Regions from separate parts of the Mesorhizobium sp. M0626 genome, predicted to be linked through region 1. Evidence: riboswitches for the same ligand, from Rfam matches in the RefSeq annotation. Region 1 holds a riboswitch; the other holds the start of a gene.
The links. A riboswitch is a leader RNA that binds a small molecule or an ion and turns the genes downstream of it on or off. The one in region 1 is predicted to bind thiamine pyrophosphate.

Region 1 (4,206 bases):
AGATGTCGGGCCAGCTCTGGCCACCGATCGCGGCGAAATAACCGGCGCGGCCATAGAGCGCCAGTATGCCCAGCGCTCCGACAATTGCCGGCAAGGCAAGGGGCACAGTGAACAGCTGCAGGATGAAGCCGCGTCCGAAGAAGCGCGGATGCCGCGACAGCGACCGGGCGACGAAGAGCGCCGGTACGGCGGAAAGCAGAGTCGAGAGCGCAGCCTGCCAGAGCGTGAAGCGGACAACGCGCAGGAGATAGAGGTCAAAGGCGGACGCGGCGCCGGAAAGGTCGTGCGCGCCTTCGCGGATAAGGCCGGCGAAGGCGCCACCGATCAGCAGCGCGATTGCCGCAAGCGCGACAATGCCGGCCGTGATGCGGGGGTCAGAGCGTTGCACTCTTTACCGGGCGTCGCGTTCCTTCGCGCCCCCCTCTGTCCTGCCGGACATCTCCCCCACAAGGGGGGAGATCAGCTATTTCCGCGCCCCGCTTATTCCTGCAACCTTGGCGACTGGCGAAATCGCCGACGATAGCCAATCTCCCCCCTCGTGGGGGAGATGTCCGGCAGGACAGAGGGGGGCGCCGTAGAGCACTCATCTTTTGACTATACAGCCAAATCTACTTGCTCATCACCGCCAGCCATTCATCCACCCAGGCCTTGCGATTTGCCGCGACCTCTTCCGGGCTGAACAGCAAGGTCTTCGCCGGCTTGACCAGCCTATCAAAAGCCGGATTGAGCGGCTTGTCGGTTTTCCCGGCCGGGAACATCCAGTTGGTCTCCGGAATGACATCCTGGAATTTCGGCCCGGTCATGAAGGCCAGGAACTTCGCCGCCAGCGGGTTCTTCGCGCCCGTGGTGGTGATGCCCGCGACCTCGACCTGCAGATACTCGCCCTCCTCGAACGAGGCCGCCTGGTAGCGCCCGGTGTTCTCGGCCACCATGTGGTAGGCCGGCGACGTCGTATAGGAAAGCACCATCGGCGCCTCGCCCTTGGTGAACAGGCCGTAGGCCTCGCTCCAGCCCGGCGTCACCGTCAGCACTTTGCCCCTGAGTTTCGCCCAGGCTTCCGGCGCCTTGTCGCCATAGACCGACTTGACCCACAGCAGCAGGCCGAGGCCCGGCGTCGACGTCCTCGGATCCTGGATGACGATCTTGTCGGCGGCATCGCCCTCGACCAGTTCCTTCAGGCTCTTCGGCGGGCTCTTCAGCTTTTCGGTGTCGTAGACGACGGCGAAATAACCATAATCATAGGGCACGAAAGTGTCGTCGCTCCAGCCGCCCGGCACGTTGTTTTCAGCCACCGCGCCATGTCGGACAAACAGGCCGGAAGCCTTGGCTTCCGCGGTGAGGTTGGTGTCGAGACCAAGCACGATATCGGCCTTGGTCGAGGCACCTTCGAGCTTGACGCGGTTGAGCAGCGCGACGCCGTCGGCCACCGAGACGAAGTCGACGCTGCAGCCGCACTCGGCCTCGAATTCCTTCTTCACCTGGGGGCCCGGACCCCAGTCGGCAGTGAAACTCTCATAGGTATAGATCGTGAGTTTTTCCTGCGCGGACGCAGGGATTGCCAGTAGCGACACAGCAAACCCCAGCGCTGGGACAAGACGGGACAAAAACATGCGCATCGGCGCCTCCTTCATTCGTGTTGAAAGGAATTGAGGCGTCGGGCTGTCCGAAGCGTCTAATCCCTCCGCCGGTACAAACCGGATCAGGTTCAGCGGGTTGGCGAGACTGCCTCTCAGCCGGTCCGCGAAGATCGCGTCCGGCACCCCGTTAGAGCGTTTCGACACATAGGCCCGGCCAAGGTGCCACGCAAGTGGAAGTTTGCCCGAGCATGATCCCGGAAAGTGGAATCCGTTTCCGGAAAAAGATCATGCTCCAACAAAGAGTGACGGTGCCGCTTAGCCTTCCGTTTCGTCGGCGGGGCTGGTAAGGGCCAGCGGATATGAGCACATTCACCATCCTGCTTGGCGGCGATCTCGTCCGCACGCCGCGGCTCGACCGCCAGGTCGCGGGCACGCGCGTCATCGCCGCCGACGCCGGCATCGGTCATGCCCGCCTGCTCGGCGTGATGCCGGAGCTGTGGGTCGGCGATTTCGATTCCGTGCCGGCGGACCTGCCTGCCGATCTCGCCGCCGTGCCGCGGGAGGTGTTTCCTCCCGAAAAGGACAAGACCGATGGCGAACTGGCGATCGCGGCGGCATTGGGACGCGGCGCCACCAGCCTGGTGCTGGCCGGCGCTTTCGGCGGCAAGCGCGCCGACCACGCCTTCCTCCATCTGGCGCTCAGCCTGCGGCTGGCCGAGGCCGGCACAAAAGTGCTGTTGACCAGCGGAGCGCAGGAAGGCGCCCCTTTGCTGCCCGGCAAGGCCGGCTTCGACTATGCCGACGGAACGCTGTTTTCGGTGCTCGGCTTTTCCGATCTTTCGGGCCTCACCGTGTCCGGCGCGAAGTGGCCGCTCGACCATGTCGAGGTCGTGTTCGGCTCGTCGCTGACCATCTCGAACGAGGTCAAGTCCAACACGACCGGGGGCGGCCTCGAAATCGCGCTCGGCCTTGGCCGCGCGCTGCTGCTCGCCCACCCCTACCCCTTGCCTGAAAGCTGACATGGCCCCGCCCCTTCTCAACCTCGACGGCATAAGACTGACCTTTGGCGGCACGCCGCTGCTCGATGGCGCCGAACTGACGGCGTCCGCCGGTGACAAGATTGCGCTCGTCGGCCGCAACGGCTCCGGCAAGTCGACGCTCCTGAAGATTGCTGCTGGTCTGATCGAGCCGCAAGACGGCGAGGTCTTCCGCCAGCCTTCGGCAACGGTGCGCTATCTCCCGCAAATGCCCGACATGGACGGCTTTGCCAATGTGCGTGCCTATGTCGAGGCCGGGCTTGGGCCTGCCGACGATCCCTACCGCGCCACATATCTGATGGAGCATCTCGGCCTCGCCGGCACGGAGAACCCCAACGATCTCTCCGGCGGCGAGGCGCGCCGCGCAGCACTTGCCCGCGTCATGGCGCCCGAACCCGATATTATGCTGCTTGATGAGCCGACGAACCATCTCGATTTGTCGGTCATCGAATGGCTGGAAGAAGAGCTTGTCCGGACGTCTTCGGCGCTGATCGTCATCTCGCACGACCGTCGCTTCCTCGAACGCGTCTCGCGCGCCACCGTCTGGCTCGACCGTGGCCAGACCCGCCGCCTCGACAAGGGCTTTGGCCATTTCGAGGAATGGCGCGACCTTGTGCTGGAAGAGGAAGAGCGCGAACAGCACAAGCTCGGCCGCCAGATCGTGCGCGAGGAGCATTGGCTGCGCTATGGCGTGACGGCTCGCCGCAAACGCAACATGCGCCGCCTGGGCGAACTGCAGACCAAGCGCCAGCGTTTTCGCGGCCATCGCGGCGCCGAAGGCTCGGCGACCATGGTGGCCAGCGACGCCGCCGAGTCCGGCAAGCTGGTGATCGAGACCAAGAACATCGAAAAGAGCTTTGGCGACCTCACCGTGGTCAAAGGCTTCTCGACCCGCATCCAGCGCGGCGATCGCGTCGGCCTTGTCGGGCCGAACGGCGCCGGCAAGACGACGCTGTTGAAGATGCTCACCGGCGAGATGAAGCCCGACGCCGGCTCGGTGCGGCTCGGCACCAATCTGGAAATCGCCACGCTCGACCAGAAGCGCGAGGCGGTCGATCCGGCCGAGACCCTGGCGCAGTATCTCACGGACGGGCGCGGCGAAAACCTCGTCATCAATGGCGAGCAGCGCCATGTCGTGTCCTACATGAAGGATTTCCTGTTCAAGCCGGAACAGGCGCGCACCCCGGTGCGCGAGCTGTCCGGCGGCGAACGGGCGCGGCTGCTCCTGGCGCGTGTTCTGGCGCGGCCGGCCAACCTTCTAGTGCTCGACGAGCCGACCAACGATCTCGACATGGAGACGCTGGAACTGTTGCAGGAACTTGTCGCCGGCTTTGCCGGCACGGTCATCCTGGTCAGCCACGACCGCGACTTCCTCGACCGCACCGTCACCAGCATCATCGCCCCGGACGGAGGCGGCCGCTGGATCGAATATGCCGGTGGCTATTCCGACATGCTGGCGCAGCGCGGCGGCACCCGGCTCGACGACCGCAAGGCGCGCGCCAAGGCCGAAACCAGCGATGCGCCGGCGGCGGGCAAGAGCGAGCCGGCAGCGCCAAAAGGGCCGTCGAAGAAACTGTCGTTCAAGCAGAAAT
Region 2 (4,206 bases), on a different contig from region 1:
GAAGTCGATGGCGCGGTCGCCAAGCCCAAAAAGGCGGCGAAGAAAGCTGACGCCAAGCCCGCCAAGGCAGCCGCCAAGCCAAAGGCAGCGAAGCCTGCCGCCGCAAAGTCCGGCAAAGCCAAATCGAAATAAGGCCAAGTCGAAATAAGGCCAGTCGAAATAAAGCAAGGCCGGAATTCGCTGGCCGGGCCATCCTTGGCGCCCGCCGTTCAGCGCACCCGAGCTCTCAACCTGGCGAATTGCGCCTGCGATGGGCAGCGCAATTCCTTGTGTTTGGCGACAGGCGCCCTCATGCCTCCCAGGCATAACTCGACAGCGCAAAGCGAATACCGGCAGCTGTCATGGCCAGTTCGCATTCGGTGATCTGGCGTAGGTGGCGCAGATAGCGCGTCACGGTCTGTGGCAGCCAGCCGGCGCAGGCCTCGACATAGGCGCGGCTGTGAACAAGGGTGCCGGTCGACAGCCTCTCGTCCTTCTCGGCAACGACTTTCAGATATTGGCGGATGAAGCGGATGTCGTCGGCGATGTCCTGGCTGGCCATTCGCCAAGCCCCGGCGAGGCGTTGGCACTGATCGAATGACAAGGGCAACAAAGGAGGCGGCAATAAAGGCGGCGGCAACAAAGGCGGCGGCAACGACGGGGGTGACAGCAAAGGCCGAGAGAGATCGGCGAAGGCAACATGGTTCGCTGTGCTCAAGGACATTCCTCTCTGCGAAAAGAGATATCGTACTTTATGTACGAATAAGCGTCAAGCCAATTTCGTACGGTTGGGACGATGGAAATGAATATAGCAGCGGTCGCTTCAGCTAATCCCGCATCGTGAATCCTTCAGGAGTCGCACCAATTTCGCGGAGGGATTTCCCCAGGATGGTGTGACTGTTTTCCCTCGTGGCGGCGTCGAACAGGTTCAAGCCGCCCCGGATCGTCTCGCGCCAGTTTTCGCCCTTGTCCCACGCTTCCATGAAGGCGAAGGCAAGGTCGTCCTGGCGACGCGTGGCTTCGAGCGCTTGGGTCAGCAGGCGCGCTTGATGGAGATCCTTCTCCCGCTTGGCGCCAGCGCTCGGCCCGCGTCGCGAGGCGACGATCAGCTTGTGGATGGCGTAGCGCTGGGGCGAGGGGACCAGCACAGGCAAGCCCGAGCGATGCAGGAGCACAGTCCGGATGGGGTCGCGGATAAGGAAATCCAGAAACCGTAAGGGCTGCGCGGAGTCTCTGCCGTTTTCTTATAATTACGTTTATCAGCTTGAATTTCAACGCAGTTATAAGAAGTTCGTGGAAACGTTATAACGCAACGAACTGACGAGTCGTCTGTTAACGCCCGGGCGCCCGGCACGTCTGGCCCAAAACACTTTCCCGCAGTGCCTCAACAAACGGCTTCCCCAATGCCGCGAACGGTGCTTTAACCCGCCCATCCACAGGGGTGCTCCGTATCGTCGGGGCTGAGATGAGGGCGGCAAGCCTTCGGACCCTAAAGCTGATCTGGATAATACCAGCGGAGCGAGGCGGGCGATGTTTTCAGGCGCACAGATTTCCCTTTATCCCATGACCGACGATTTCGTCGGCGTCATCCTCGGACGCTCGGCGCGCTCGATCCCTGGCGCGACCGGCTGCGGATCGAAACCGATGACATCTCGACCCTTATGGTCGGGCCGCCCGAGGTGCTGTTTCCCGCCATGCGCGACCTGTTCGTCGCGGCGGCCAAAAGCGGCAAGCACTGCGTGCTTTCGGCGGCGGTCTCGCGCGGCTGTCCGGGCGAGCCCGACGATCCGATCTGCCGCTCCGACGAGACCGGCGGCCCCGCCATTCCGCTGGACGAGCGCAAGATCGCCGCGATCCGCGCTGTCCAGGCCACGCCGTCGACCGGCCAGCCGGTGGCGGCGCAGTTCTCGCTCTACGTTATGGGCACGGGCGACCATATGGACGAGATCTACGGCTGCATCGATTTCCTGAAACAGTCCGGCGTCTTTGAGCGCTCAAAGAACTTCTGCACCAAATTGCGTGGCGATGCCGGTGCGGTGTTTGCCACGCTCAACGAGGCCTTCTGCCGCTTCGGCCCCGGCGCCGGCCACGTCACCCTCGACATCACGATCTCGGCGAACAGCCCGAGCGCCGTCTGAGCCGCGGCTCAAGCGTCGTTCCTTGAGGATATTGCCGTGGCTGGTTTATCTGACCCATTGCGTGGAGGAGATGCCTCTGACCCCTCAGCACAAAGAGGAGGGGAGCCATTGGCGATTGGCGAAGACCGCGATGCCCACGAATCTCCCCCCTCGAGCAGGAGATGGCCGGCAGGCCAGAGGGGGTCCCAGCGCGTGGAGCGCCGACGTCCTTTTCGCATCGGCAAGGCGTGGGCGCTCTATGCGAGACGACCCCCTCTGTCGCCTTCGGCGACATCTCCCCCTCGAGGGGGGAGATTAGCCGCAGCCATCGCCAAGACCATCCCCGCCGCCTGCGCCTCCGCCCTGCTCCTCGCGGCCTGGGAGCTCTACGCCCGCTACGGCGGTGTCGCCCCCACCGTGCTGCCGGCGCCGTCGCGCGTGCTGCAGCAGGCCTGGGAGCATCGCGCCGCCCTGGCCGACAACACGCTGCCTACCATCCGCGCCACATCAGCCGGCTTCGCCTGCTCGTTGGTCGCTGCCTTCGTGCTTTCGGCGCTGGTCGATTTCTTGGCCCCGCTGCGCCGCGCGCTGTTTCCGCTGCTGATCGTCAGCCAGACCTTGCCGCTGGTCGCGATCGCGCCGCTCATCGTGCTGTGGTTCGGCTTTGGGCTGATGCCAAAAATCCTGCTTGTGGCGCTCGTCACCTTCTTCCCGATGATGGTCGCGCTGGTCGAAGGTTTTGCTGCGACCAGCAAGGAGATTTCGCAGATGCTCGCCGCCATGGGGGCAGGGCGCTGGCGTATCTTCTGGCAGGCGCGCCTGCCTTCGGCGCTGCCCTATTTCTTCGCCGGGCTGCGCATCTCCATCACCTACGCCGTCGTCGGCGCGATCTTCGCCGAATATGCGGGGGCGGCGAAGGGGCTGGGCATCTACATGCTCAATGCCAAGAACAACTTTCGGCCCGATCTGGTGCTCGCCGCGGTCGCCGTCAGCGCCGCGCTCACGCTTGTCTTGTTCGCCATTGCGGTGCTCGTCCAGCGCTTCGCCATGCCTTGGGAGAATGCAGGGAGCGAAAGCCGCGACGTCAGATCTTCGGGAGACAGCAGCCAATGACACGGCTTGAACTCCGCGACATCAGCAAAAGCTTCGGCGCGCTTGAGGTGCTCGACGGCATTTCGCTGCACGTCGCGGCCGGCGAGTTCGTCTCCATCCTCGGCCCTTCCGGCGCGGGCAAGTCGACGCTGTTCCAGTTGCTGACCGGCGCTCTGAAGGGCGAGGGCGACATGCGCTTCGACGGCGCGCCATTGCAGGGCAGCCCCTTCGCCTTCATGCCGCAGCGCGACGCGCTGATGCCGTGGCGACGCGTCATCGACAATGTGACGCTGGGGCTGGAAGTTCAGGGTCTTGGCCGCAAGGCGGCACGCGAGCAGGTCGCGCCGCTGTTTGCCGAGTTCGGCCTTGCCGGCTTTGAGCGCGCCTGGCCGGCGAAACTTTCCGGCGGCATGCGCCAGCGCGAGGCGCTTTTGCGCACCGTGGTGCAGCAGCGCGACATGCTGCTGCTCGACGAGCCCTTTGGCGCGCTGGATGCACTGACCCGCGCGGGTATGCAGCGCTGGCTGGAAGGCATGTGGCAGCGCCACCGCTGGACCGCGCTGCTGATCACCCATGACGTGCGCGAAGCCGTCTACCTCTCCGATCGAATCTATCTGATGTCGGCGCGGCCGGCCCGCATCATCGGCGAGATTGCCGTGCCGCTGCCGCGCCCGCGCACCACCGGCAGCGATGCCGCGCGCCAGGCCGCCGCGCTCGAAGCCGACATCCTCGACACGCTGCTCAATCCCGGGACTGACCGGCCCTCGTTCCCGCAGACCGCTCAAAGGAGTTTTTCATGACCGAATTCACACGCCGGCAGGCTTTGCTGCTGACGCTGGCTGCCGGACTGCCGCTTGCCTCGCGCGCTCATGCGGCTGCGCAAAAAATCACCGTCGCGCTCGACTGGACGGTCAACACCAACCATGTCGGCCTGTTCGTTGCCCGCGACAAAGGGTTCTACCACGAGGCTGGGCTCGATGTTGAGATCCTGCCCTATGGCGATACCGGCGCCGGCACG

Region 2: another riboswitch for thiamine pyrophosphate. It lies ahead of NKI37_RS26025 (YkoF family thiamine/hydroxymethylpyrimidine-binding protein); the one in region 1 lies ahead of thiB (thiamine ABC transporter substrate binding subunit).

The regions. Positions count from the first base shown of each region.
Region 1 covers NZ_JAMYQD010000015.1:29,557-33,762, forward strand. Annotated here, with positions in the region: gene thiP (thiamine/thiamine pyrophosphate ABC transporter permease) at 1-388, opposite strand, end outside; gene thiB (thiamine ABC transporter substrate binding subunit) at 609-1,616, opposite strand; TPP riboswitch at 1,660-1,774, opposite strand; gene NKI37_RS19855 (thiamine diphosphokinase) at 1,937-2,596, shown strand; gene NKI37_RS19860 (ABC-F family ATP-binding cassette domain-containing protein) at 2,598-4,206, shown strand, end outside.
Region 2 covers NZ_JAMYQD010000022.1:26,366-30,571, forward strand. Annotated here, with positions in the region: gene NKI37_RS26010 (DUF2934 domain-containing protein) at 1-132, shown strand, start outside; gene NKI37_RS26015 (hypothetical protein) at 290-541, opposite strand; partial or broken gene NKI37_RS26020 (GSU2403 family nucleotidyltransferase fold protein) at 807-1,196, opposite strand; TPP riboswitch at 1,407-1,519, shown strand; partial or broken gene NKI37_RS26025 (YkoF family thiamine/hydroxymethylpyrimidine-binding protein) at 1,510-2,117, shown strand; gene NKI37_RS26030 (ABC transporter permease) at 2,373-3,209, shown strand; gene NKI37_RS26035 (ABC transporter ATP-binding protein) at 3,206-3,988, shown strand; gene NKI37_RS26040 (ABC transporter substrate-binding protein) at 3,985-4,206, shown strand, end outside.